Regions from separate parts of the Variovorax sp. V35 genome, predicted to be linked through region 1. Evidence: predicted binding sites of a transcription regulator. Region 1 holds the regulator's gene; each other region holds the start of a gene.
The links. The regulator sigma-54, encoded in region 1, starts transcription at its own class of promoters, with help from an activator protein. The targets are predictions, from matches to a motif close to TGGCANGNAANCTGCTTT.

Region 1 (4,108 bases):
CGCTGGTGCTGGCGCTCGCGGTGCCGGCCGTGATCTTCTGCATCGAGACGGGCTGGTACGCGATCGTCGCGCTGGCGCTGTCCTCGGCCGCGCCGCGTGCGGCCTACCTGCGCTACAAGACCTGGATCGACCGCGCGGCCGGTGGCGTGATGGGCCTGCTGGGCCTGCGGCTGGTGTGGTCGGCGGTGCGCGGCACCTGAGCCGCTACAACAGGCTCTCGGGCGTGAGCGGCGACAGCAGCTCGAGCATGGTGCGGTCCCAGAAGCCCGAGTCGGGCTCTTCGTGCAGCACGGTGGTCTTGCCGCCTTCCTCGCTGACCCATTCGATGCGCCGCGAGCCGACTGCGCCCGCATTACCGCCTTCGGCAAAGCGCAGCCGGTAGGCGCCCTGCTGCTTGAGCACGTCGAGCAGCTTCAGTGTCTGCTGCGCCATCTCGGGGCTGCGGATGAACAGGCCGATCTCGGTGTTGTGGATCTCGGAGCGCGGGTCGAAATTCATCGAGCCGACGAACAGGATGCGCTGGTCGATCACCGCCGACTTGGCGTGCAGCCGCCCCACCGACGTGCCGAACAAACCCAGCCGCACGCTGCGCCGCGTGCGCGCGGAACTCAGCTCGTGCAGCTCGGCGCCCAACGCGAGCATGTCGGCGCGGTAGCGGCGGTAGGCGGTGTGCACCAGCGGTTCGTCGGTGGCGGCGAGCGAGTTGGTGACCACGCTGATCTTCACGTTGCGCCCGCGGATCTCGCGCATCACCTCCAGCCCCGACGCGCCCGGGATCAGGTAGGGCGAGACCAGCGTCACCTCGCTGCGCGCGCGGCGCATCTGCTCGACCACGTTGTAGCGCACGCTGTCCACGTCGAGCAGCGGCACGCCGCCGTACGACGCGGTCTTGCCGATCACGCGGTCGGGCGAATCGGCATAAGCCTCGGCGGTGGTCCAGATCAGGCCCAGCTTGCCGGCGTCGAGGTCGTCGGCCACCGGGCTGTAGCCGAGCAGGTCGTTGGGCGCAGGCCTGGGCGGCGGCGGCGTGGTGTCGGGGCCGGTGGCGGCGTCGAAGCGGCGCTGCAGCTCTTCGCGCGGCAGGTCGGTGTGCACGACCGCGCCGATCGGGCGCACGTGCGGGCTGTTCCAGTACTGGTCGAACAGCACGCCCAGGCGCGGGATCAGCGCACCCGTCACGAAGGTGTCGAGGTCGATGAAGTTCGGGCCGGTGGTGCGGCGGAAGTACTGGTTGCCGATGTTGCGCCCGCCCGCCACCGCCATCGCGCCATCGGCGATGAAGAGCTTGTTGTGCATGCGGCGGTTGACGCGGCTGAAGTCGAACAGCGACGCGGTGAAGCGCTTGAGCAGGCTGCCGCGCCCCGCCGGGAACGGGTTGAACAGGCGCAGCTCGACGTTCGGCGTGGCGGCCAGGCCGAGCAGCAGCTCGTCTTCGCCGGACGTGTACAGGTCGTCCATCAACAGGCGCACGCGCACGCCGCGCTGGGCCGCATCGCGCAGAGTGCGCAGCAGGTAGCGGCCGGTCTCGTCGTTCTCGATCTGGTAGTACTGCACGTCGAGCGTGCGCTGCGCGCGGCGCGCCAGCTGCAGCCGCGTGTCGAAGGCGAAGTCGCCGCCAGGCATCAGGCGAAAGCCGCTGAGGTCGGGGTCGGGCTGCGAGGCCAGCGCGATCTTGCCGAGCGCGGTGTCGGCCGAGACGGCGATGGCCTTGGTGGGCGGGCGCGGTGCCTCGTCGGGCAGCGTGGCGCAGCCGGCGAACAGCAGCGCCGCAGCCACAACAAGAACCCAATGCCCCCAGCGCGACAGCAGGCGACGGGTCATCGTGGGCTTTCTACAGAGCCTTGCGCAGGTTGGCCGGTGCGATGCGCAGCGCTTCGCGGTACTTGGCGACGGTGCGGCGCGCGCACTCGATGCCCTGCTCTTTCAGCATCTCGGAGATCTGGCTGTCGGACAGCGGCTTCTTGATGCTCTCGGAACTCACGAACTGCTTGATCAGCGCGCGCACCGCGGTGCTCGACGCATTGCCACCGGTCTCGGTGCCCAGCGCCGAACCGAAGAAGTACTTCAGCTCGACCGTGCCGAAGGGCGTGGCCATGTACTTGGCGGTGGTCACGCGCGAGATGGTCGACTCGTGCAGGCCCAGCTCGTCGGCGATCTCGCGCAGCACCAGCGGGCGCATGGCCAGCTCGCCGTGCACGAAGTAGCTCTTCTGGCGCTCGACGATGGCGTTGCTCACGCGCAGGATGGTGTCGAAGCGCTGCTGGATGTTCTTGATGAACCAGCGCGCCTCCTGCAGCCGCTGCGACAGCGCCTGGCTGCCCTCGCCCTTGTGCGACTTGAGCGCACCGGCGTAAATGTCGTGCACGCGCAGGCGCGGCATGACCTCGGGGTTGAGCATGACGCGGAACTTCACGTTGGTGCCGCGCCCGGTCTTGGTGACGATCACGTCGGGAATGACGATGTTGCGTTCGACGTCGACAAAGCGGCGCCCCGGCTTGGGCTCGAGCCGCGCAATGACCTGCAGCGCCGAGCGCACCAGGTCTTCGTTGGTGCGCGTGAGCGTGGCCAGGCGCTTGAAGTCGCGCCGCGCGAGCAGCTCCATGGGCTGCTTGCAGATCGCGATGGCGGTCTTGCGGATGAGCGCTTCGGCCTCGGTCTCGTCTTCGCTGGCAAGCGCCTTCAGCTGGATGCTCAGGCATTCGCCGAGGTCGCGCGCGCCGACGCCCACCGGCTCCAGGCTCTGCAGCAGGCCCAGCGCCACCTGGAAGTGGTGCACGAGGTCGTCGAACTGGTCGTTGTCGTCGCCCGCCAGGCCCGAGGCCAATGCGGGCAGCGAGTCTTCGAGGTAGCCGTCGTCGTTGAGCGACTCGATCAGGAAGCGCAGCGCGGCGCAGTCGTTTTCATTGAGCCGCAGGCTCAGCGCCTGGCGGTGCAGGAACGACTGCAGCGACTCCTGGCTGCGCGCGAGTTCGGTGGCGTCGGCACGCTCGTCGTCGCCCAGGTTGTTCTGGCGCGCGGGCGCGTCGCTGCCCCACTCGCTGTCGTCGGGCGCCATGTCGACGGTGCCGTCGCCTTCCCAGTCGGGCTCGCGCTCGGCGATCTCGGCGGCGGGGCCGTCGGTGTCGGGGGTCGAGGTGGTGGTGTCGCTGGAGGTGGAGGACGTGCTGGCGGCGGACGGCGTGAACTCGGCCTCGCCCTCGCCCGCGTCGTCGCGCGGCACCGGCGCGTCGGCCGTGTCCAGCCCGAATTCCTCGCGCGCCGCTTCTTCCGCGGTGCGCTCGAGGAACGGGTTCTCGTCCAGCATCTGCTCCACCTCCTGGCTCAGTTCGAGCGTGGAGAGCTGCAGAAGCCGGATCGACTGCTGCAGCTGAGGCGTCAAGGCCAGATGCTGCGAAACGCGAAGGGACAGCCCTTGCTTCATAGGAACCGCCCCCGCCCTTACATGCGGAAGTGCTCGCCCAGGTACACCCTGCGTACCTCGGCGTTGTCGACGATCTCCGAGGGTGTGCCTTGTGCCAGCACGTGCCCGTCGCTGATGATGAACGCGTGATCGCAGATGCCCAGCGTCTCACGCACGTTGTGGTCGGTGATGAGCACGCCGATGCCGCGCTCTTTCAGGAAACTGATGATCCGCTGGATCTCGATCACGGCGATCGGGTCGATGCCGGCGAAGGGCTCGTCCAGCAGGATGAAGCGCGGCTGTGTGGCCAACGCACGCGCGATTTCGACGCGGCGGCGCTCGCCGCCCGACAGCGCGAGCGCGGGCGAATCGCGCAGGTGGTCCACGCGCAGGTCGGACAGCAGGTCGGCCAGTCGCTCTTCGGTGGCCTGCTTCGACAACGGCACCATGCGGCCGTTGGCGTCGGGCTCGCGCTGCAGCTCGAGCACGGCGCGCACGTTTTCCTCGACCGTGAGCTTGCGGAAGATCGAGGCTTCCTGCGGCAGGTAGCTCAGGCCCATGCGCGCGCGGCGGTGAATGGGCATGTGGGCGATGGGCTCGCCGTCGATGGTGATCTCGCCGGCGTCGGCGCGCACCAGCCCGACGATCATGTAGAACGAGGTGGTCTTGCCCGCGCCGTTGGGGCCGAGCAGTCCGACGACCTCGCCC
Region 2 (4,108 bases), 200 kb from region 1:
GGGCCTGCTGATTGCCGCAGCCTTGCTGCTGGCCATCGTGCTGTTGCCCGCGATCAAGGCGAAACGCGAAGAGGCGTTTGTCGAGGACTGACCTCGGTGCCCTCAAAGAAAAGCCCCTGGCCGGACGCCAGGGGCTTTTTTATTTCAGGAACGCGTCGTAGGCGGTTTTCAGGATCAGCGCACTCACCACCACGATGAACACGATCCGCACGAACCCCGCCCCGTGCTTCAGCGCCACGCGCGTGCCGACCAGGCTGCCGGCCACGTTGGCCACGGCCATCACCAGCCCGTAGTGCCACCAGACGTGGCCCTTGGCGGCCAGCAGGATCAGCGCGGCGGCGTTGGTCAGGGTGTTGATGACCTTGGCCGAGGCCGAGGCGTTGAGGAAGTCGTAGCCCATCCAGCGCACGAACAGGAACACCAGGAAGCTGCCCGTGCCCGGCCCGAAGAAGCCGTCGTAGAAACCGATGGTCAGGCCGATGGTGCTGGCCGCCAGCGTCTCGGCGCGGCCGCTGAAGCGCGGCGCGTGCAGCCGGCCCATGTCCTTGCGCGCCAGCGTGTAGACCAGCACGCCCAGCAGGATGACCGGCAGCGCCCGGCGCAGGAAGTCGCCCGGGAAGACCGTGACGGTCCAGGCGCCGAGCATCGAGCCGCCGAAGCCCAGCAGCGCGGCCGGCCACATGGCGCTCCAGCGCATCTGCACCCGCTGGCTGAACTGGGCCGCCGAGGCCGCCGTGCCCCAGATGGACGCGCTCTTGTTGGTGCCCAGCAGCGTGGCGGGCGGCGCGCCCGGAAACACCGCAAAAAGGGCCGGCACCAGGATCAACCCGCCGCCGCCCACGATCGCATCGATAAAACCCGCGAGCAGTGAGGCGCCCGTGACCACCAGCATTTCCATGCGGGCGATTGTCTCACCGGAATCGCTATCGAAACGATAGCTATGGCAGCCGGTACTGGCTGGCCAGGAGGCTTGTTTGGCTGGGAGGAAAGCGCCCGCGTCCGCGCGGCGAACAGGCAAAAAAAAAGCGCCGACCAGCGGCGCTTTTCAAATATCAGACAGGCATCTCGTACGGAGCCTTTGAAGAATGTTCTTGTTGATCGATCGGAAGCTTGTCTCCTCGGACCCTCGGCAGTACGAGCAGGGCCCGTCGCGAGTGCGCAGATTGTGCAAGCGCGCACCCGCCCGGTGCATTAGGAATTACCCGCTTCGTGTTACTTCGACCCTCCGGTTGGGAAACCAAAGTGTTTCAGTCAGTTAACAAGATGGCATGACTCGTGCACACAGGCCTCTTGTCCACCACTCCAAGAAGAAACGGTCATGGCCCTGCTGGCACCCCAAGCCTCCCTGAACGCGGCCGACACCGCCTGGATGATGACCTCGACCGCGCTGGTGCTGCTGATGACGCTGCCCGGCATCGCGCTCTTCTATGCCGGCATGGTGCGGCGCAAGAACGTGCTGGCCACCATGGCCGGGGTGGTGGCGATCGCCGCCGTGGTCTCGCTGACCTGGTTCGCGCTCGGCTACTCGCTGGCCTTCACGCCCGGCTGGCCCTGGCTGGGCAAGCTCTCGCGCATCGGCTTCTCGGGCTTCGAGTACCTGAAGGAGGCCGGCCAGGTGGCCGTGAGCCACGTGGCGCCGAACGTGCCGGAATCGGTCTACGCGATGTTCCAGCTGAGCTTCGCGATCATCACGACCGCGCTGGTGCTCGGCGCCTTTGTCGAGCGCATGCGCTTCTCGGCGCTGCTGTGGTTCGCGCTGCTGTGGAGCGTGCTCGTGTACGCACCGGTCGCGCACTGGGTGTGGGAGCCGGGCGGCTGGCTCGCGCAGATGGGCGCGCTCGACTTCGCGGGCGGCTCGGTGGTGCACGTCAACGCGGGCATCGCGGGGCTGGTGTGCGCCTATGCGCTCGGGCCGCGCCGGGGCTACGGGCGCGAGGCCTTCGAGCCCTACAGCCTGGCGCTCACCATGACGGGCGCGGGCCTGCTGTGGGTGGGCTGGTTCGGCTTCAATGCCGGCTCGGCGGTGGCGGCCGACGGGCGCGCCGGCCTGGCCATGCTGGTCACGCACATCGCGGCGGCGGCCGGCGCCATGAGCTGGATGGTCGGCGAATGGATCGTGCGCCGCAGCCCCTCGCTGCTGGGCCTGTGCTCCGGCCTCGTGGCCGGGCTGGTGGCGATCACGCCGGCGGCCGGCTTCGTCACGCCACTGTCGGCGCTGGCCATCGGCGCCATCGCCGGGCTGGCCTGCTACTGGGGCGCCACGGGCCTGAAGCACCTGCTCGGTGCGGACGACTCGCTCGACGTGTTCGGCGTGCACGGCATCGGCGGCATCGTGGGTGCGCTGCTCACTGGCGTGTTCGCCGACCCGCGCATCTCGGGCGCGGCGGGCAATGTGCTGACGCAGGCGATCGCGGTCGCCAGCGTGGCGATCTACAGCGCGGCCGGCACGGCCATCGTGCTGTTCCTGGTGCATGTGCTGGTCGGATTGCGCGTCGACCCCGAGAGTGAACTGGTGGGCCTCGATCTTGCTCAGCATCGTGAACACCTGGGAGCCTGACCACCCGAGGGAGACGCCATGCCATCCATGTCCGAAAGCGAACGCATCGCGCTTGCAGCACGCCTTCACGTGGCACTGCGGCGAAAGCACGGGCGCGTGACCGACACCGAATGGATGGCCACCAACGCCGAGTACGCCGCCGAGATCGTGCGCATGACGCGCCAGCACGCCGCCGAGACGAAAGACGACGAACTCAACCAGCTCGCCACGCGGCTCGAGCAGGCCATGGAACCGCTGGCCCGCGCCGCGCGCTTGGCGGCGCGCCAGCCCGACGGCCTGCCGCCCACGCCGCCGCCGCGCTACGTCGGCGGGCTGCGCTGACGACGCCTCAGTTCGCGGCCAGCGCCGCCTTGCGGATCGACGCCAGCGTGCTCGCGGGCGTGATCGCCTCCGGGTCGAGCAGGCAATGCAGGATGGCCGGCTTGCCACTGGCACGCGCACGCGCGAGTGCGGGGCCGAATTCCTCCGTCGTGGTCACGCGCTCGCCGTGGCCGCCGAACACCTCGGCGTAGCCGCGGAAGTCGGGGTTCTTCAGCTGCGTGGCGCTGATGCGGCCGGGGTAGTGCTTTTCCTGGTGCATGCGGATCGTGCCGTACATGCCGTTGTCCAGCAGCACGACGAGGATCGGCAGTCCGTACTGCACGGCAGTGGCGAACTCCTGGCCGTGCATCATGAAATCGCCGTCGCCCGCGAACACGACCACCTCGCGCTCGGGCCACAGGCGCTTGGCGCCGACGCCGGCGGGCAGGCCGTAGCCCATCGAGCCGCTGGTCGGCGCGAGCTGGCTCGCGAACGCGCGGAACGGCCAGAAGCGGTGCACCCAGGTCGCGAAGTTGCCCGCGCCGTTGCAGAAGATGGTGTCGGCCGGCAGCACCTCGCGCAGGTGCTGCATGACCTCGCCCATCTGCAGCGGGCCGGGGATGCGGATCGCGGCCGGGTCGCTCCAGCGCAGAAAGTCTTCGCGTGCGGTCTTCGTCTCGGCCTGCCAAACAGGAGGTGATGCGGGACGCAGCGTGGACACCGCTTCGGCGAACGCCTGCGGCGTGGCGTGGATGCCCTGCGTCGGGCGATAGAGCTTGCCGAGCTCGTCGGCATCGGCGTGCACATGCACCAGCGCCTGCTTCGGCTGCGGGATCGCGAACAGCTCATAGCCCTGCGACGGCACTTCCGACAGTCGCCCACCCACCAGCAGCACGAGGTCCGCATCGCGGATGCGCGCCAGCATGCGCGGGTTCGCGCCAAGGCCCAGGTCGCCCGCGTAGCAGGGGTGCTCGGCGGACATCAGCATCTGGCGGCGGAACGAGCAGTGCACGGGCAGCGCATGCGCCTCGGCGAACTGCGCGAACTGCTGCGTCGCGGCTTCCGACCAGCGGCTGCCGCCCAGAATGACGACCGGCCGCTGCGCCTGCGACAGGCGCTGCTGCAACTCGGCAATCTGCGCCGCGCCCGGATGCGTTTCGGTGACGGCATACGGCAGCGCATCGGCCACCATGGCGGCTTCGGTCAGCATGTCTTCGGGCAGCGCGATCACCACCGGACCGGGCCGGCCCG
Region 3 (4,108 bases), 1.8 Mb from region 1:
TACTCGTTGCCGCAGCGCCAGACGCGCTCTTGCGCGAGCGCCGCCGTGGCGGTGGCGAACGAGGCGGCGGCCAGGAAAATCAGGGAAGCAGTCTTCATTTGGATCCGGAGAGGGCGCGACAAACGCGCATTTTGATGCAATTCGGGCCCGCTCACGACAGGGTGTTCCGCACCAAGGAAAAAGGACGGCCGGGGCCGTCCTTTTGTCTTACTTGCCCGCCGGGGCGGGCTCGTCGTGGCGCTTTTTACAGCGAGTAGTACATGTCGAACTCGACGGGGTGCGTCGCCATGCGGAAGCGCGTGACTTCCTGCATCTTGAGGTCGATGTACGCGTCGATGTACGAGTCGGTGAACACGCCGCCCTTGGTCAGGAACGCACGGTCCTTGTCCAGGTGCTCCAGGGCCTGGTCCAGGCTGTGGCAGACGGTCGGGATCAGCGCGTCTTCTTCCGGCGGCAGGTGGTACAGGTCCTTGCTGGCGGCTTCGCCCGGATGGATCTTGTTTTCCACGCCGTCCAGGCCGGCCATCAGCAGCGCGGCAAAGCCCAGGTACGGGTTCATCAGCGGATCGGGGAAGCGCGCTTCGACGCGGCGGCCCTTCGGGTTGGCCACGAACGGGATGCGGATCGAGGCCGAACGGTTCTTGGCCGAGTAGGCCAGCTTCACCGGGGCTTCGAAGCCGGGCACCAGGCGCTTGTAGCTGTTGGTGCCGGGGTTCGTGATGGCGTTCAGGGCACGGGCGTGCTTGATGATGCCGCCGATGTAGTGCAGCGCGAAGTCCGACAGACCTGCGTAGCCGTCGCCGGCGAACAGGTTCTTGCCGTCCTTCCAGACCGACTGGTGCACGTGCATGCCCGAGCCGTTGTCGCCGACGATGGGCTTGGGCATGAAGGTGGCGGTCTTGCCGTAGGCGTGGGCCACGTTGTGGATCACGTACTTCTGCAGCTGGACCCAGTCGGCGCGCTGCACCAGCGTGCTGAAGCGGGTGCCGATTTCGAGCTGGCCGGCGTTGGCCACTTCATGGTGATGCACTTCGACCGGAATGCCCAGCGATTCGAGCACCAGGCTCATTTCCGAGCGCATGTCTTGGAAGCTGTCGACCGGGGGCACCGGGAAGTAGCCGCCCTTGACTGCGGGACGGTGGCCGCTGTTGCCGTGCTCGAACTCCTTGTCGGTGTTCCACGAGGCTTCTTCGGACTCGATCTTCACGAAGCAGCCCGACATGTCGTTCTTCCAGCGCACGCCGTCGAACACGAAGAATTCGGGTTCCGGTCCGAAGTAGGCGGTGTCGCCCAGGCCGGAAGCCTTCATGTACGCCTCGGCGCGCTTGGCGAGCGAACGCGGGTCGCGCTCGTAGGCCTTGCCGTCGGCCGGGTCGATCACGTCGCAGGTCAGGATCAGCGTCGTTTCTTCGAAGAACGGGTCGATGTTGGCGGTGTTCGGGTCGGGCATGAGCTGCATGTCCGAGGCTTCGATGCCCTTCCAACCGGCGATGGACGAACCGTCGAACGCGTGGCCCGAGGTGAATTTGTCTTCATCGAAGTGCGACACGGGCACGGTCACGTGCTGCTCTTTGCCGCGGGTGTCGGTGAAGCGCAAGTCGACGAACTTGACCTCGTTTTCCTTGACGAGCTTGAGTACATCGGCGACGGTCTTTGCCATCAGTTTCTCCTGAGTTGGATGGTGGTTAGGAATACAGGGACGGGAGGATGCAGTTTCTGTGCCATTGTCACCCCGCCGGATGAGGCCCGGGTGACGGCCCAGGGGCTGCCGGAAAAGGAAAAAATCACCAAATTGGTGCAATGCAGATTAACGCACCAATTCGGGGCCAAGCTTCGCATCGAAAGTGTGCAGACCTTCGATGAGCTGGCCATAGGCCGCATCGAGCTTCGCGGGGTCGCCCTTGACGCCCAGCTCGATGTGGCGCCCGTACTGCGGGTGATCCACGCTGGGGAGGCTGAACACCTTGATGCCGGCATGGGCCTGCTCGATGGCCTGCATCAGGGGCGTGAGGGTGGCTTCCATCGCACCGAAAACGATCACGGACTTCTCGGCGATGGCGTTGCGGGTGAACAGATCGGCATAACGGCTGTCGAGCACCGACTCGATCATCGGCCAGGCCATGACCGGAAAGCCCGGCACGAAATGCACGTGCTCGACGCTGAAGCCCGGAATCTTGTTGTACGGGTTGCGGATGATCGACGCGCCCTGCGGAAACACGCCCATGTTCAGGCGGTGGATGTTGTCGGGCCGGTCGGGTTCGTAGGGCACGCCCTGCTCCAGGGCCGTGTCCTGCATGCGCTCGCGGATCAGCGCCTCGGCCTCGGGGTGCAGCGCCAGCGGCACGCGCAGGGCCTGGGCGGCGCACTGGCGGGTGTGGTCGTCGGGCGTGGCGCCGATGCCGCCGGTCGAGAACACGATGTCGCCCGAGGCGAAGGCGCGCATGAGGGCCGCGGTGATCCGCGTGGGCTCGTCGCCCACGTACTCGGCCCAGCCCAGCTGCAGGCCGCGCGCGGCCAGCAGCTCGATGACCTTGGCCATGTGCTTGTCGGCCCGCTTGCCGGAAAGGATCTCGTCGCCGACGACGATGAGACCGAATGCGCGTGTCATGGAGAACTCCATTGAGAAAGAGCGGCCTTGTTGGCCTCGGTGGCTTCGGCCGCCTCGAGCGTCTGCTGCGCGTCGCCGCTGCCAGCCGCGGGCTGCTGCGCCGCGCGCTGGGCGCGCAGCTGGGTCAGGGCGTCGAGGCAGTAGTGGGCGAACCAGAGCGCAGAGAAGGCGAAGACCAGCGTGTAGATCCAGATGGCGATCGGCACCAGCACGAAGAAGGCGGCGGCGAACAGCAGGCCCGAGGCCCACACGATGCTCGGCGCGGCGCCCAGGTAGCCGCACAGCACGCCGATGCACAGCAGCGGCAGCCGGTGGGCGCGCAGCAGCGCGGCGCGTTCCTCGGGGCTGGCGTGCTCGGCCAGCGCGTCGAAGCTCATCACGCGGTAGGTGAGCCAGCCCCAGATCAGCGGCGGCAGGATCAGCACCAGCGGCGGAATGAGCCACAGCGGCATCGACACCACCAGCGCGATCAGCGCCAGCACGGTGGCGCCGAGCGAGCGCAGCACGCTGCCGAAGAAGGAGGCGCCCTTCTTCTGCTCCAGCGTGGGAAAGCGCCGTTCGGCCACGAGCTTGGTGAGCGCCGGCGCCATGAAGCCGGCCACGATGAGCAGCGACAGCACGACGATCAGCGGCGTGACGCCGAACACCACCACCAGCGGCGCCAGCGCGGCCGTGACGTCGCTCGAGAAGAGGCGCCCGATCCAGGCCCAGAAGCTGGACAGCAGCGGCCAGGCGTCGAGGGCCTCGCGCGTCCAGGCGACGGCCGCGTCCCAGTAGAAGTAGCCGAGCCCCGCGGCCAGCAGCACCATGAGCGCCAGCGGCAGGAGCGACAGCACGATCACGCGCGGGAGCATGCAATAGGCCACCGCGCGCCAGAAGGAGTCGAGGAGCAGGCGCATGAGGTTCGAGGATAGCGCAAGGCCCCGGCCCGCCAGCCGCCGGGCCCGCGAGTGGATCAGGCGCGGCCGAACAGCCGCTTCAACCCCAGCCACTGCTGCGACCAGAAGCCCTGGCCGTAGTCGCGCGGCCGGCCGTCGGCGCCGGGCTCGACCTGGTCGCGGATGCCGGTCGGGTCGTAGCGGTTCTCGAAGTTGGCGGTGCGAAAGAGCATGTCCCACCAGGGCAGCAGCACGCCGAAGTTGTGGCCACCCAGCGTGCTCCGGCCGTGCGATTCGTGGCCCAGCCCGATGCTGTGGTGCAGCCGGTGAAAGCGCGGGCTGACCCACAGCCGCTCGCCGATGGCCCCGAAGCTCAGCCGCAGGTTGGCGTGCTGCAGGCTCTCGCTGAGCTGGGTGAAGGCCACGACGGCAATGAACTGGCCCGGCGCCACGCCGATCAGCTGCGCCACGATGACGATGAGCGTGTCGTGGATGACGTCGTCCAGCAGGTGGTTGCGGTCATCGCTCCACATCGTCATCTGGCGCTGCGAGTGGTGCAGCGAATGCAGGCTCCACCACCAGTTGAACTGGTGCTGGCCGCGGTGGATCCAGTAGCCGACAA

Region 2: the regulator sigma-54 is predicted to act here: its motif matches at 1,265-1,282, upstream of ACAM42_RS01810 (ammonium transporter).
Region 3: the regulator sigma-54 is predicted to act here: its motif matches at 1,707-1,724, upstream of glnA (type I glutamate--ammonia ligase).

The regions. Positions count from the first base shown of each region.
Region 1 is NZ_AP028666.1:586,048-590,155, reverse strand. Features, by position in the region: gene ACAM42_RS02715 (LysE family translocator) at 1-200, shown strand, start outside; gene ACAM42_RS02710 (phospholipase D family protein) at 205-1,821, opposite strand; gene rpoN (RNA polymerase factor sigma-54) at 1,832-3,421, opposite strand; gene lptB (LPS export ABC transporter ATP-binding protein) at 3,439-4,108, opposite strand, start outside.
Region 2 is NZ_AP028666.1:383,370-387,477, reverse strand. Features, by position in the region: gene ACAM42_RS01820 (tripartite tricarboxylate transporter permease) at 1-91, shown strand, start outside; gene ACAM42_RS01815 (TSUP family transporter) at 140-898, opposite strand; gene ACAM42_RS01810 (ammonium transporter) at 1,319-2,557, shown strand; gene ACAM42_RS01805 (hypothetical protein) at 2,576-2,878, shown strand; gene ACAM42_RS01800 (thiamine pyrophosphate-binding protein) at 2,886-4,108, opposite strand, start outside.
Region 3 is NZ_AP028666.1:2,433,450-2,437,557, reverse strand. Features, by position in the region: gene ACAM42_RS11215 (hypothetical protein) at 1-98, opposite strand, end outside; gene glnA (type I glutamate--ammonia ligase) at 245-1,660, opposite strand; gene ACAM42_RS11205 (molybdopterin-binding protein) at 1,808-2,608, opposite strand; gene ACAM42_RS11200 (EI24 domain-containing protein) at 2,605-3,507, opposite strand; gene ACAM42_RS11195 (sterol desaturase family protein) at 3,564-4,108, opposite strand, start outside.